Oceanicoccus sp. KOV_DT_Chl: one gene and its partner. The protein of the gene in region 1 interacts with the protein of each later gene in a pairwise test. Links are inferred from orthologs where the notes say so. Each region holds a gene or a part of one and is shown on either strand. Other genes may lie near its edges. The genes, in order: UNITIG_RS05360 and clpB.

What was found.
Region 2: the proteins of UNITIG_RS05360 (region 1) and clpB interact in binary tests that used the Escherichia coli proteins (3 or more experiments, as listed by UniProt). The link is inferred for Oceanicoccus sp. KOV_DT_Chl from one-to-one orthologs.

What each region holds. Positions count from the first base shown.
Region 1 is NZ_FQLF01000002.1:372,765-380,010, forward strand. The notes cover bases 3,756-6,589. They hold UNITIG_RS05360 (sulfurtransferase TusA family protein), read right to left. Parts: upstream 5,389-6,589; coding sequence 5,122-5,388; downstream 3,756-5,121. Other genes in these bases: UNITIG_RS05350 (insulinase family protein), read right to left, coding at 3,756-3,986; UNITIG_RS05355 (AI-2E family transporter), read right to left, coding at 4,111-4,998; UNITIG_RS05370 (M48 family metalloprotease), read left to right, coding at 5,644-6,589. Also shown: UNITIG_RS05345 (PleD family two-component system response regulator), read right to left, coding at 1-970; more of UNITIG_RS05350, read right to left, coding at 1,128-3,755; more of UNITIG_RS05370, read left to right, coding at 6,590-7,101; quinolinate synthase NadA, read right to left, coding at 7,128-7,246. UniProt on the Escherichia coli protein: Involved in thiosulfate metabolism.
Region 2 is NZ_FQLF01000005.1:10,416-18,014, forward strand. Bases 2,480-5,666 are described here. They hold clpB (ATP-dependent chaperone ClpB), read right to left. Parts: upstream 5,267-5,666; coding sequence 2,693-5,266; downstream 2,480-2,692. Other genes in these bases: UNITIG_RS17385 (DUF4124 domain-containing protein), read left to right, coding at 2,480-2,599; pgeF (peptidoglycan editing factor PgeF), read right to left, coding at 5,381-5,666. Outside these bases: UNITIG_RS17380 (acetolactate synthase 3 large subunit), read right to left, coding at 1-1,562; more of UNITIG_RS17385, read left to right, coding at 2,159-2,479; more of pgeF, read right to left, coding at 5,667-6,061; 23S rRNA pseudouridine(1911/1915/1917) synthase RluD, read right to left, coding at 6,153-7,109; UNITIG_RS17405 (outer membrane protein assembly factor BamD), read left to right, coding at 7,258-7,599. UniProt on the Escherichia coli protein: Part of a stress-induced multi-chaperone system, it is involved in the recovery of the cell from heat-induced damage, in cooperation with DnaK, DnaJ and GrpE. Acts before DnaK, in the processing of protein aggregates.

The DNA of each region.
Region 1 (7,246 bases):
ACTCATCACTTTGCTCAATGGATGCCGCCAATGCTTGCGCTGTAGACAAACCTATCACATCGCACTCTAGTAACGGTAGGTCTGCGGCCGGCAACATAAACACCTCGGAGCCATCACCTAAGGCCAATAGCGACAAACAGAAATCCCCCACATAACCCTCCATTCGAATCACACCTTTAAAACCTGCCACCTGCAAGCGCTCAACCACGCCTTTGAGCAACACCAAGCGATCTCCCGCCAATGGCAACTCGCCATAATCATACCCTGGCTGCTGATTAAGCAACCACTCGATCGACTCAACAAAATACCCCTGTTGCCGCTCAAACTGCTGTATTTCTTGCTGCTGTTCAAAATAAAGATTTAACAACCAAAGAATAGGCATTAACCAAATAACAACTACCAACCACTGACGCACAGAGCCCCAAAAAGAAGTCCCAACAACCATCGGCTCGGGCTCTACGTCGACTGCTTGCGGAGCCGCTAACGGCCTGTCGAATGATTGGGTCACTATGGGAATGCCACCCGTGAGCGCCATTGGGTCTATCGGCAAATTCTGATCGACAAGATTTAACTCATTCTGGCTTATCTCCTGATTAGCGGCGCCTGCATCGCTATTAACCCTATCCAATACCGCCAGTAAATCCTGATCTTTGGCTGGCTTGGCCAAGATATCAATAGCGCCTAGCGCTTTAGCCTGCCCCAAATAAATATCACCCTGCTTAGTGGTATGCATCACGATGGGAATGTTAGCCGTGACAGGATTAGATTTGATAGCTTTTACTGCACTAAAACCATCCATACCCGGCATCATATGATCCATAAAAATTACATCGGGCTGATGTTGCTGCAGATAGTCCAGCGCCTCCTGTCCAGATTCAACCATTGCCACTTCAATGCGATGCTTATCCAGCATTTTACGTAGCATAAAACGTGCAGTTTTAGAATCGTCAACAATTAAAGCCAGTTGCACAGTGTAGTATTCCCATAAAGTTATCAGCCGCAGCTACTACCAGACCCCCGTACCTTTCACTGATTTATTAGCGAGCAGCGGCAGTCCGAACCTCTTCATAGGATAGCTGGAATAACATAATTTTCACTATTCCAGCACGGATATGAGCGATAAAGTTTTATTGAAAGGAATAACTGGGTAACGACTCTTTAAACGCTTCAACATCGACAACGGGCTGACCAGAAACCTCTCCCGCCTCCACAAACTGACCTTCAGAGAAAATGACCATCCTGCGAGGGTTTTCAATGACATCATTTACAAAATAATCACGCCACTGCTGAAAGGTCAGACTTTTCATCGCGGCAATTAATTGCGCTCGAAAATCAAATTGTTCATAATTTTGGCTAATATCACGCCAATACAACTCAGACTGATCTAATAAATTTTGTGGCGCTTCTGATAAGCGCGACAATACTGCTTTGCGCTGAGTTTCAAACTCGGCAACAGTTACACCCTCTAATGTCTGTAGACGATCCTTTAAAAATCGGTCGATCGCTCCCTGCAATTGAACCGGCCCCGCCACCGGCGACTGTACCAGGAAAAAAATTCCAGGCACATCGATTTGCGGATAGGCACCTGAGCTAACAATATATCCAAGCTGCTGCTCTGTTCTTAGCTTGGTATAAAAGTCTGCCCGCAGAACTTGGGCAGATACGCCCATGGCCGCACGACTCAGCTTATCGGTAGATGCTGACTGTATGTAGAGCGCATAAGAAGAATCCGCGTAATCACTTTCGAGTTTTCGAGAAAATTTTTGTTCAGCTAACTGCGCTATCAACACCGGTGGAGCTGCTATATTTTTATCCAGTAACGCTATTGCTACTTGCTTCGCATATTGCTCAGCTTGAGCCTGCTGATAATTTCCGTGAACCAACATATCAATTTGGCCTTTTGAAAATAGCCGCTGTTGGAAAGCCTTAATATCCTCAAGAGTGATATTACGGTATACATCCAGCTGCTGCTCAGCTGTCCATGTTTGGTGATAAAGTAACTCTGGCAACGCAGCCATCACTAAATGATAAGGCTGTAGTTTATTTCTGTTCTCTAACGACCGGACGTGTTCGCGCTTTATATTTGCAAAGCGCTCAGCATCAAACTGCGGCTGGGACAAAACCTGCAAAACTTTTTTCAGCAATAAAGGCTGTTTATCACTAAAGCCATTAACTTTAATCGATAGTCCCCGCATATGCGGCTGTAATGAATAATTTAATCCAGCCAAAGTAGCTGCATAGGAAAATTCATTTAACTCATCTGCCAACACGTCAACCAGTAAAGTCAAAGCGACTTTGTGCTCAATCGTATCAGCCGCAAACGGAGAACGATAACTGACAAAAACGCTACCTTTTGGTGTATTAAATTGCCGATCTTGCCGATACCACAAGCTTACACCCTCTACCGTCGAGAGCTTACGAGGAATATCACTTTGAGAATCCCCAGTTACTATCTCCAAACGTTCTGCAATAAAAGCATTTTTCTCAGGCAGAGTAATAGCTTGATTAATTCCAACAGCTGACCAGCGCTGCAACCTTTTGTTATCGACCTTAGCCACACTGTAATCTGTTTGATAGAAATAACTGGTTCGGTCAACCTTTGCCGAGGGAGCAGTGAAGGTGATAACGGCATTTTCCGGCGTCAAATAACTTATAAAACGCTCCACCAGCAACGCGTTGTAGCTCTTCATCAAATAATCACCCCGCAGTACATCTTCAAGCGGGTAGTAATGCATATTAGAGGCCAACGAAACCGCATAATGTGCCGATGCCTGTTTTTCCTGATAACGAAAATGCTGTTCAGCAATGGCTTTTTGCTCGGCAAACAACCACGCCTTATTAGGCGAATTTTTAATACGATTAATCGCCTGGAATACCGCTTCAATCACTTTATCGCGATCTTTCGCCCCTGAATCAGTCAACTTTATTGAAATATTAAAGCTGCCACCACCACGATACTTTATGCCTTGACCAGCACTAAGTCCTTCAGCCCACCCCTGCTGCTTTAAATAAGACAATAAGCTGCCCTTACCCTCATGCCCCAAGATATTACCCAGATAATGTAACGGCTTTTCAGCATAAAAGGCCGACGTATCTTCGGTAAGAAATGCCAGTGACAACGTACGCATCGACTTTTCAGGTTTAACTTCAATCAATAACGGTAGACGCTGCGACTCTATTAGCGGCGCTGAAATATCGGCAATGTTAGTCTTATTATTTTTAATTGCTGAAAACCGGCTGCGGGCCATTTGTTCTAACTGATCGAGCGACTCACTACCAATCAGGACCAAAGTCATTAAATTCGAAGAGTAATACTGCTGATAAAAATCCAACAGCTGCGCCCTTAAACTGGCCTGAGTTTCTTCATTGACAGTCAAGGTCTCCAAATTACCCACACTTAATTTTGCAAAAGGATGCTGAGGGTTGATTACTTGCTTAAATACATCTATCCCTCTGCGCTGCTCATCTTTAATTTTCGACGTATACTCAGAATGCACAGCATTTTTTTCGCGCTCTACATATGCTTCATCGAACAAGGGAGCAATGAAAAACTGTGCAAACCGATCCAAGCCCTGCTCAAAATACTCCGGGGAAATATCGAAAAAATAATTGGTATGCTCAAAGGAAGTATAGGCGTTATGGCTGCCACCATGTGCACTGATGTATTGCTGATAATCACCTGCTTGAGGATATTTTTCGGTACCCAGGAACAGCATATGCTCCAAAAAATGCGCCAAGCCCTGAGCATCTATTGGATCCTGCTGACTTCCCACATGCACATCCAGCGAGGCAGCCGACTTTTCAACATTCACATCTGAAACTATCAGCACCTTTAATTGATTTGGCAACTCTATATATCTATATTCCCTGGTATCATTATCACTTTTAATAATCTGCTGCGCAGAGTTATCTAAGGGGAGAACACCACAAGCGGCCGCCAGGAAAAATGAAAATAATAAACACCAACCAAACCAACGTTTAGCCATAATAAACAACCTGTAAAATTAAACTGCGGACTTAAAGTAGAGAAATAGAGCAAACATCGCTATGTATGGATATTTAATGGCTCGGATTTTGGCCACGCATTCAACACAGCCTTGATTAAGGTGGCTAAAGGAATTGCAAAAAACACCCCCACAGCCCCCAGAACCCACCAAAAACCAGCACAGCAAGAATAATGGCTACCGGATGTAAATTTACCGCTTCAGAAAATAATAGCGGCACCAATACGTTACCATCCAATGCCTGAATCACAGAATAGACAATAAATAAGGTCAAAAAATCCGCCCCCCAGCCCCACTGAAAGTAACCAATTAATAAAACCGGCAAGGTAACCACTGCCGCGCCAATATAAGGAATCACTACAGACAAGCCTACTAGCAAGCCGAGTAGCGCCGCATAATTTAACCCCAGCGCTACAAAGGACAAATAACTAACTGAGCCAACAATAAGAATTTCAATCGCCTTACCCCTGACATAATTGGCTACCTGCTCATTCATTTCCTGCCATATTTTACTCAGCATAGGGCGTTCAGCAGGCAAAAAAGACTTTAGCCATAACAGCAATATCTGCTTATCCTTAAGAAAAAAGAACACCAAAATGGGAACTAGCACCAGGTAAATTAACAACCCGAAGACATTAAGAAGATTTGCTATAGAAAAGGATACTAGCAGCTGCCCTAACTGCCCCAATTCAGCACGTGCCAGCTTCATCCACTCTTGAATTTGAGCCTCAGAAAAAATATCAGGATACCGCTCTGTCAACACTAGCAATAGCTGCTGCCACTGCAACAACATACGCGGCAGCTCATTAAACAAGTTAGTCATCTGGTTCCACGCCAAGGGCAAAACCACAAACAAAATGACGAAAAAACTCCCCACAAAAATCAAGAATGCAATACTGACAGCCATCCACTGCGGCACATTTCGCGCTATTAGTTGCGCAATTAAACCCTGCATCAAAAAAGCCAAAATAATACTGGTAATAACCGGAGCCAACACCCCCCCATCGTCATCAACAGCACTAAACTGGCCACAATTAACAACAGCAGAATAATGGATTCCTCTTCAGCAAATATCTGGTCTAACCACTTTTTGATAACTTTAAACATAAAAATTCCGCTAATTAGCTGAGCCGGAACGGCAACAACTGTAAAAATTATTTTTCTGTAGCAAATAACGATAGATACCATTATCGAGCTGCCGATCCAGCAACAGATGACCACTTTGTTCGGCAAACACCTGAAAATCTCGCCACGAACCCTGATCAGTTGCGCTCACCTGCAACTGTTCCCCGCTATTCATTCGATTCAGCGCTTGCTTGGCTTTTAATAAGGGCATTGGACAGCTTAAACCACAGGTATCGAGCTGATGGATAGTTGCAACCATGGTTAGTTAATTTCTGAGACCGTATTTACATTATAAGGTTCGCATTATATCCCCAGCCAAGCCTATACCCAAGATTTTAGTGACAAACAAACCGGATGGAATTTTTTTCGGGTTACTGCATCCAATACTTTTTGAAAGCCTCATAACCCCCCCGGGGTCGATAGCATAAAGTGACATAAACAGGTAAAGTTTGAACAAATCGTCAGCTATCTTACTGATTATTACACCATGCAATCTAAAGCAGAGCCTCGATCATTGAATATTTTTACAAAAACAAAACAGCTGGCTCTTTTTTTAACATTGGCCTCCGCCATACCCGCTCTGTCACAAACCCAGCCCGAAATAGAGCTTCCTGACCTTGGCGACTCTAGCTCTGGCACTATTTCACTGGCTCAGGAATACCAGCTCGGCAGGATTTGGCTAAAATCTTTTCGCAGCCGGGTGGATATCGTCTCAGACCCACTGCTGCAGGATTACGTCGAGGAATTCACCTACAAACTCGCTACCTATAGCGAGCTTGATGACCGCAGGCTAGACCTAATTGTCGTTAACAACCGTACTATCAATGCTTTTGCTGTACCCGGGGGGGTGATTGGCATCCATAGCGGGCTCATTCTTCAAGCGGAAACAGAAGCACAATTTGCATCCGTTATGTCACACGAATTAGCCCACCTCAGCCAACGCCATTTTGCCCGCGGCGTAGAAGCGCAAAAACGTAACGCTATACCGAACATGGCCGGACTACTAGCCGGTATCATTCTCGCGGCAACAGCCGGGGGCGACTCCGGCATGGCAGCCATCGCAGCCACCCAAGCGGCTAGCCTGCAAAATCAACTCCGCTATAGCCGACTGAATGAACAAGAAGCCGACCGTGCCGGCATGCAAACTATGGCACGGGCAAACATGGACCCAAATGGTGCCGCCGCCATGTTTGAAGTTATGCAACGCACATATCGCTACGCCAGCAATCGACCACCAGAATTCTTGCTTACCCACCCGATAACAGAAAGCAGAATAAGTGATGCACGCAATAGAGCCAGACAATACCCAAAAAAAATGTACAGCGACAATCCCATCTACCACCTTATGCAAGCACGGGTTGCGTTGAGCTTTATTACCAACCCCAAAGAAGCCGTAAAACAGTTTCGTAGTAAACTTGCCGACAGTCGTTATCACCCTGATGCCAATCAATATGGACTGGTGCTGGCACTGACTGCAAATGGAGAATTTGAGGAAGCCCAACAGCGATTAAATCTGCTGCTAAAAACCGCCCCCCATGAAATTAGTTATGTAGTTGCGCAAGCAGAGCTCGATATGGCAGCAGGCAAACTACAAGAAGCAATCTCGATACTGTCTGAAAATCTGGACCTCACTCCCGGCAATCACCCGCTAACCATGACCATGGCTAAAGCGTTACTAGCAGCCAATCAAGCACATAAAGCGGAAGCATTGCTGCTGACACATTCCAGACGTAAACCTAATGACCCATCAGTATGGTATTTATTAGCAGAGACTCACGGCTTAGCTGGAAATATTGTTGGTGTACATCGGGCTCGGGCCGAATACTTTATTTTAAATGGCGCGCTAGACATGGCGGCCAAACAATTAAACTATGCGCTACCACTGGTTAGCCAGGACAACTTAACCACGGCTAAAATCCAGGAGCGCATTATTCAAATCAAGAAGATGGAAGCACAAATGAGGAATCTATAGGGCGACTTTTCCCGCCCTTCTAGCCTCTAATGATTCTTAACTACCAGTAGAAAATTTAGCATCCGGGTCAGCGGTTTCATCGCCTGCTCACCCAAGGTAACATCGACTAACACTTCATTTGAGCCTTGCTCTAAGGACTCCAATA
Region 2 (7,599 bases), on another replicon or contig:
CCATAAGCTTCCGCCAACTTAATAAAATCGGGTAGCGACTCTTCATAGACACTCTCGGAATAACGCCCTGCATACTGCATATCCTGCCACTGCTTCACCATCCCCAGATAACCATTGTTCAGGTTGATGATCTTGATTGGGGCCCCATATTGGGTACAGGTCGATAACTCCTGAATATTCATCTGGATACTACCTTCGCCTGTGACACAGGCAACATCGCTATCAGGGAAGGCCAATTTGACTCCCATCGCAGCAGGTAGACCAAAGCCCATGGTGCCCAGACCACCTGAATTGATCCAGCGACGTGGTTTATCGAAGCGATAGAATTGGGCCGCAAACATTTGGTGTTGACCTACATCAGAAGTGACATAAGCCTCCCCCTTGGTTGCCCGATACAAGGACTCAATAACCTGCTGCGGTTTGATCAAGCCAGATTGGGTATCATAGCGCGGTGCCGTCCAAAGCCCCTGAGCAGCACGCCACTCATCAATCTGTGCCCACCAATTCGCCAACGCCTCCGCATCAGGTAGAGCTGGCTCATCTGCACGCATGTCGCGCAACTGCTGCAGCATATCTTTCAACACACTGTCTAAAGGCCCTACGATAGGAATATCTGCTGTAACCGTCTTTGAAATCGACGCCGGATCAATATCGATATGGATAATTTTCGCCGTAGGACAAAATTTGCTGATTGTGTTGGTAACGCGATCATCAAAACGCACGCCAGCCGCTAAAATCACATCGGAGTGATGCATCGCGTTGTTGGCCTCATAAAAGCCGTGCATCCCCAGCATGCCAATAAACTGGCGATCAGTAGCTGGATAGCCTCCAAGCCCCATCAATGTATTGGTCACGGGGAAGTTCAACTCACGAGCTAACTCAGTCAACAAGCCACTGGCATTACCCTGCACCACACCACCACCGGTGTAAATTACCGGACGCTTAGCCCCAAGCAACAACTGTATAGCCTTCTTAATTTGTCCTGAGTGACCACGGGTCGCAGGGGTATAAGAGCGCAGCTTAATTTTCTCTGGATACTGGTACTCGAACTTCTCAACCGGATTAGTAATATCCTTAGGAATATCAATAACCACAGGCCCTGGGCGTCCAGTTGATGCCAGATAGAAAGCGGTCTTGATAGTCTCAGGTATATCAGCTGCCTTCTTGACTAAAAAGCTGTGTTTGACGATAGGACGAGAAATCCCCACCATATCGGTTTCCTGAAAGGCATCCCCACCAATCAAATGACTTTGCACTTGACCAGAAATCACCACCATCGGAATAGAGTCCATATAAGCGGTCGCGATGCCAGTAATGGCATTGGTCGCTCCAGGCCCTGAGGTGACTAATACCACTCCCGGCTTGCCAGTCGCGCGAGCATAAGCATCAGCCGCGTGCGTCGCCGCCTGTTCATGCCGTACTAAAATGTGGGGGATTTTACTGCGTTGAAACAACGCATCATAAATATGTAAAACCGAGCCGCCCGGGTAACCGAAGATAAACTCAACACCCTCATCTTCCAAAGACTGGGCGACCATTTCGCCGCCAGATAACATTTCCACCGAGTCATACCTCTAGTAAAAGAACCAATGAATGCCCATTAGGGATCATTCACAAGCCTAATCAGTATAAAAAATATGAGATGCAACGACCCAGTACGGTACTTTCAGCCCGACAGCAGAAACTGTGGACGCTAAAAGCAATACCATGTCAGGAGGATGCAAACCTCACAACCAAAACCAGTGTCTCCCTAGACTGGGAACACACCAGGCGATAACGCCATAGACAGTGGCTACTGTCATTGCCAAACCGCTTTACCTCTAGTGTAGAAGAAGCAAAACTGCCTTGGCGGCATTCTCGCAACACAGGTCGTGTGTCTGCAGAGTGAAGGGAGCGTCCCGTAGCCAGTGCCGGTAAGCAAAGGCTCGACGCTGATAACAGTTACCGGTAAGTAACTCCTATCGGCCATCAACTTTCGAGGAGTGCAATTCTGAATGAAGATCACACAATGTCAACTATTTGGCTTCAAAATCTTCACATTGTTAAAATTTTTACGTGTTAACCCGCAAATCTTACTCTTATCCCTTTCTAAAATGAGGTTCTTTGCCATAATTGTGGCTGAACCAACTTTATTGATGATTTAGGAATTACGTTCACCATGAGCTTAACTCAACATTTGCTATTTTTAGTAACCACCCTGTGTCTGCTGGCAGCCCTCTCTTTGCAGGCAGCCCCTAACGGCCTTTATCGCTGGACCGACGCTGATGGCACGGTGCAATACTCTGATTACCCCCCGGAAGGTGTCGAGGCAGAATTTATTAAATACACCGGAGCCAGCTCGCAAGGCAAGTCATCTACCACTGAAAAAAAGACTGAAACAGCGGAAACAGCCGCCAATCAGGGTGCTGAGCCCAGCAAACTGGAAGTGATGCCTGACAAAGACCCGGTTTTATGCAAGCAAGCCCAAGCCAACCTGAAGGCGCTGGAAGGCGCTCGTATCCGTATCACCGAACCCGATGGCAGTAAGCGCTTCCTGACAGAAGAGGAAAAAGAAGGCCAGCGCGAGAACGCACGTAAATTTATCAAGATTAACTGCTAGCAAACATTCCGTTCCCAGCAGTAGCCAGCTATCAAAAAAAGCCCGAATGATTCGGGCTTTGTTAGCTTCTAAATAAGACTCACTAATCCAGTACTAGCTGAATTGTATTTCTCCATCAGCACTCAACCCACTGTGGATGACATCACCAGCAACAAAGCGCCCTTGTAATATTGCCTGCGCCAAAGGGTTTTCCAAATATTGCTGTATCGCACGCTTAAGCGGCCTTGCACCATATACCGGATCGAACCCCATCGTCGCTAACTTATCCATTACTGCATCGCTAATATCCAGCTTTAAATCACGGTCCTGTAAACGCTGCCGCAGATAATCAATTTGTATATCTGCAATACCCCGGATTTGCTGCTGACCCAGCGGATGAAATACCACTGTCTCATCGATGCGGTTAATAAACTCCGGTCTAAAGTGCCCACCAACGACCTCCATGACTGATGCTTTCATCGCTTCATAATTACTTTCACTCGACAATTGCTGGATCAAATCCGAGCCCAGATTCGAAGTCATCACAATAACCGTATTGCGAAAATCTACCGTGCGCCCTTGGCCATCGGTTAAACGACCATCATCCAGTACCTGCAACAGAACATTAAATACATCAGCATGAGCCTTTTCGATCTCATCCAGTAATAACACCGAATATGGGCGCCGACGTACCGCCTCCGTTAGATAGCCACCCTCTTCATAACCAACATAACCTGGAGGTGCGCCGATCAATCGTGCGACCGAATGTTTTTCCATAAACTCAGACATATCAATGCGCACCATCGCATCAGTACTATCAAATAAAAACATCGCCAGCGCTTTGCATAACTCCGTTTTACCGACACCGGTTGGCCCCAAAAACAGGAAGGAACCATTAGGGCGATTTGGATCAGATAAACCCGCTCGGGAACGGCGCACGGCATTGGACACAGACACCACCGCTTCACTCTGCCCGATAACCCTTTCACTTAAGGCCTGTTCCATCTTTAATAACTTATCGCGCTCACCCTCAAGCATTTTTGACACAGGGATACCGGTCCAGCGAGAGACAACTTCCGCAACTTCTTCTTCGGTTACCTTATTGCGCAACAGTGTCATTTCCATCATTTCTGCCTGCCCCGCCATATCCAGAGTTTTTTCCAACTCGGGAATAACACCGTATTGCAGTTCAGACATTTTGGTAAGATCACTCGCACGTCTTGCCGACTCCAAATCCAGACGTGCCTGTTCCAAATCACTTTTAATTTGTTGCGAACCCTGTAAAGCCGCTTTTTCCGCTTTCCATATTTCTTCCAGGTCAGCAAATTCCCTTTCCGCTTTTTCAATATCGGCGCTCAGAATCTCAACCTGCTTTTTAGCCGCGGCATCGGTGTCTTTTTTAACCGCTTCGCGCTGAATTTTTAGCTGAATTAAACGCCGCTCCAAACGATCCATATCTTCCGGCTTGGAATCAATTTCCATCCGAATGCGGCTACCCGCTTCATCAATCAAATCGATGGCTTTATCCGGTAACTGACGGTCAGTGATATAACGCTGGGACAATTTTGCTGCTGCAATAATAGCGGAATCAGTGATATCCACACCATGATGCACTTCATAACGCTCTTTTAATCCACGCAAAATAGCAATGGTATCTTCTTCATTTGGCTCATCGACCAATACTTTTTGAAATCGACGTTCGAGCGCGGCATCTTTTTCCAAATACTTGCGATATTCATCCAGTGTTGTAGCACCCACACAGTGTAATTCACCACGCGCCAGTGCAGGCTTAAGCATATTACCGGCATCCATAGCGCCATCGGACTTGCCAGCTCCCACCATGGTATGTAACTCGTCGATAAATAAAATGATACGACCTTCATGCTTGGCCAATTCATTCAGCACAGCTTTTAAACGTTCTTCAAATTCACCACGAAATTTTGCGCCAGCTAACAGTGAGCCTAAATCCAGCGACAGCACACGCTTGTCTTTTAAACCTTCCGGTACCTCTCCATTAATAATGCGCTGCGCCAAACCTTCTACAATAGCGGTCTTACCAACACCTGGCTCACCAATTAAAACCGGGTTGTTTTTAGTGCGGCGTTGCAATACCTGAATCGTGCGACGAATTTCATCATCACGGCCAATAACCGGATCTAATTTACCCTCTTCAGCTCGCGCGGTTAAATCAACGGTGTATTTATCCAGCGCCTGACGATTTTCCTCAGCGGCAGGATCATTCACCGAATCGCCACCGCGAACGGAAGCTATCGCCGCCATCAAATTTTGTTTATTAAGACCTGCTGCTAGCAATAATTTGCTGGCGATAGTATTTGCATCCAGCATCGCCTGAATGACGATTTCTGACGACACATAAGCATCATTATTTTGCTGTGATATTTTGTCCGCCAGATTCAGTACTCGCCCCAAATCATTGGACATATGCACATCACCATCGCTACCGGTGACCGTAGGAAGTTGGGACAACTCTTGCTGAATAGCTTTGGAAAGTGTCGCGACATTGACCCCGGCCTGGACTAATAACGGCCGCACCGAATTGCTTTTTTGTTCAAGCAAAGCTGATAGCAAATGTACCACATCAATAAAATTATGATCTTTACCCAAAGCCAAAGACTGTGCATCAGACAAAGCGATTTGTAACTGATTAGTCAAACGATCCATACGCATTGGCACTACCTCACTACCCAGTAAATGACGGCTCATCACCGCCAACTATTTGATAAGCATTAGATGAGGCCAAATAAGTGTATTTCAAGTTGTAAATATTGATATAAATCAGGGTTATTGCTGTGCAGCTAATTTGTAAATCAGCGTAGCCATACGACCCGTCGCACCATCACGTCGATAAGAATAAAACTGTTGTTGATCTTTATAGCTACAGTATTGCCCACCATAAATATGTTTCATCCCTGCAGCCTCCAACCTTAAACGGGCCAACTGATAAAGGTCGGCGTAATAATGATTGGATTTGTCAGGATTAACGGTAAACGCTTGTTCAGCGAGGCTTAGCATAGCAGCCGCATCAAGGAACTGCGCCCTCACCTCCGCACCTACCTCAAAATGCTGTGGCCCTATCGCTGGCCCCAGCCAGGCCAGTATATGTTCACGAGACTGGGTAAAGGTCGCCAACGTTTCTTCCAGTACCCCAGCCACCAACCCCCGCCAACCCGCATGCGCCGCCGCTACTTGCTGGCCAGATGTATCACAAAAAAGCACCGGTAAACAATCCGCAGTCATTACTGCACAAGCCAGCCCCGCTTGCCGGGTAAAGCTGGCATCGGCAGTTTTATCCCCGTCCACAGCGGCTATAACCACATCGATACCATGCACTTGATTCAGCCACTGGATCTGCTCCAACCCCCCACAATGCTGTAAAAGCTTCTTTCGATTAGCTGCCACTAGCGACGACTTATCACCCACATGCCGGGCAAGATTAAACTGATCAAACGGTGGGGCGCTCACGCCACCTAGCCGGCTAGTCGTTAATGCAATAACGGAGGGCGGCGCGGCCACTCTGGCGTAATAAAACTTTCAGGCGCTAAACTAATCGTGTTCATGCATGGTCTTCTCGCTCCAGCAGCGCCAGTAGCTCCACCATATCGTCAGCCAAAGGTACTTCCCAACTGACGTCTTCATTGCTTACCGGATGAATTAACGATAAGCGCCTGGCATGCAAGGCTTGCCGACCAAAATCCCGCAAGCCGCTTAACAGCTCTTCACTGGCGCCTTTCGGTATTCTGGGCCTACCCGCATACAACTGATCACCGACTAAAGGATGTTTGATATGCGCCATATGTACCCTGATTTGATGGGTACGACCGGTTTCCAACATGCAGCGGATATGACAATGGCTGGTAAAACGTTGTAGCAGACGATAATGAGTAATGGCTTCTTTACCTCCCAGTTTGACCACCGCCATTTTTTGGCGCTGCTTGGGGTGACGACCAATATCTGCGGTGACACTGCCACCACCGGTCATAGTCCCAAATACCACCGCTTCATACTCACGGCTCACTGTGCGCGCCTGTAATTGATTAACCAGATGATTCTGTGCCTGCAGCGTTTTGGCCACCACCATTAGACCGCTGGTATCTTTATCCAGGCGGTGCACAATACCAGCTCGAGGAACACTGGCTAAGTCCGGCGCATGGGCCAATAGTGCATTTAGCAAGGTGCCACTGGCATGACCAGCAGCGGGATGCACCACTAGCCCTACCGGCTTGTTTATAACCAATAACGCATCATCTTCGTAGATCACTTCTAGCGCAATATCTTCAGCCAGCCATCGCTCTTCATTTTCAACTTCAGCCCGCAATACCAGTTGTTCGCCTGACAGCAACTTATCCCTTGGCTTTTTCACTGCGCCATCGACGGTTAACTCGCCACTTTTAATCCACAATTGCAATCTAGCCCGTGAGTAATCAGGAAATAACTGCGCCGCAACCTGATCCAAACGATTGCCGGAACAGGTCTCAGGTACTTCAGCGGCTAACTCTATTGTTTCTGCCATTGGCAATAATTCCCCATATAATCACTGACACCATCACGCAACAGCGTCTAAATTCTAGCTACGCAAGCATGGCTGTGGTTAAATAGCCGCCTGCACCTTTTGCCTGTCACAAACGGGCTATTGTATATGAATGCTTGGAAACCGTTTAATGAACATCACTGCTAGAGCCCTTTTTATCACTCTATTATTCACAATAGGGCTGATGGGCTGCTCATCTGACGATGATCGCCCTCAAGACATGACCGAAAAAGAGCTGTATCAACAAGCTCAAGAAAACCTGAAAGATGAAAGTTTTCAGTCCGCAGTAAGAAATCTGCAATTACTTGAGGCCCGCTACCCATTCGGCCCTTATGCTGAACAAGCGCAATTGGAAATTATCTTCGCCTATTACCGTAGCTTTGAACCCGAAGCGGCGATCGCAGCCGCCGACCGGTTTGTGCGTTTGCACCCGCAGCACCCTAATGTTGATTATGCTTTCTATATGAAAGGG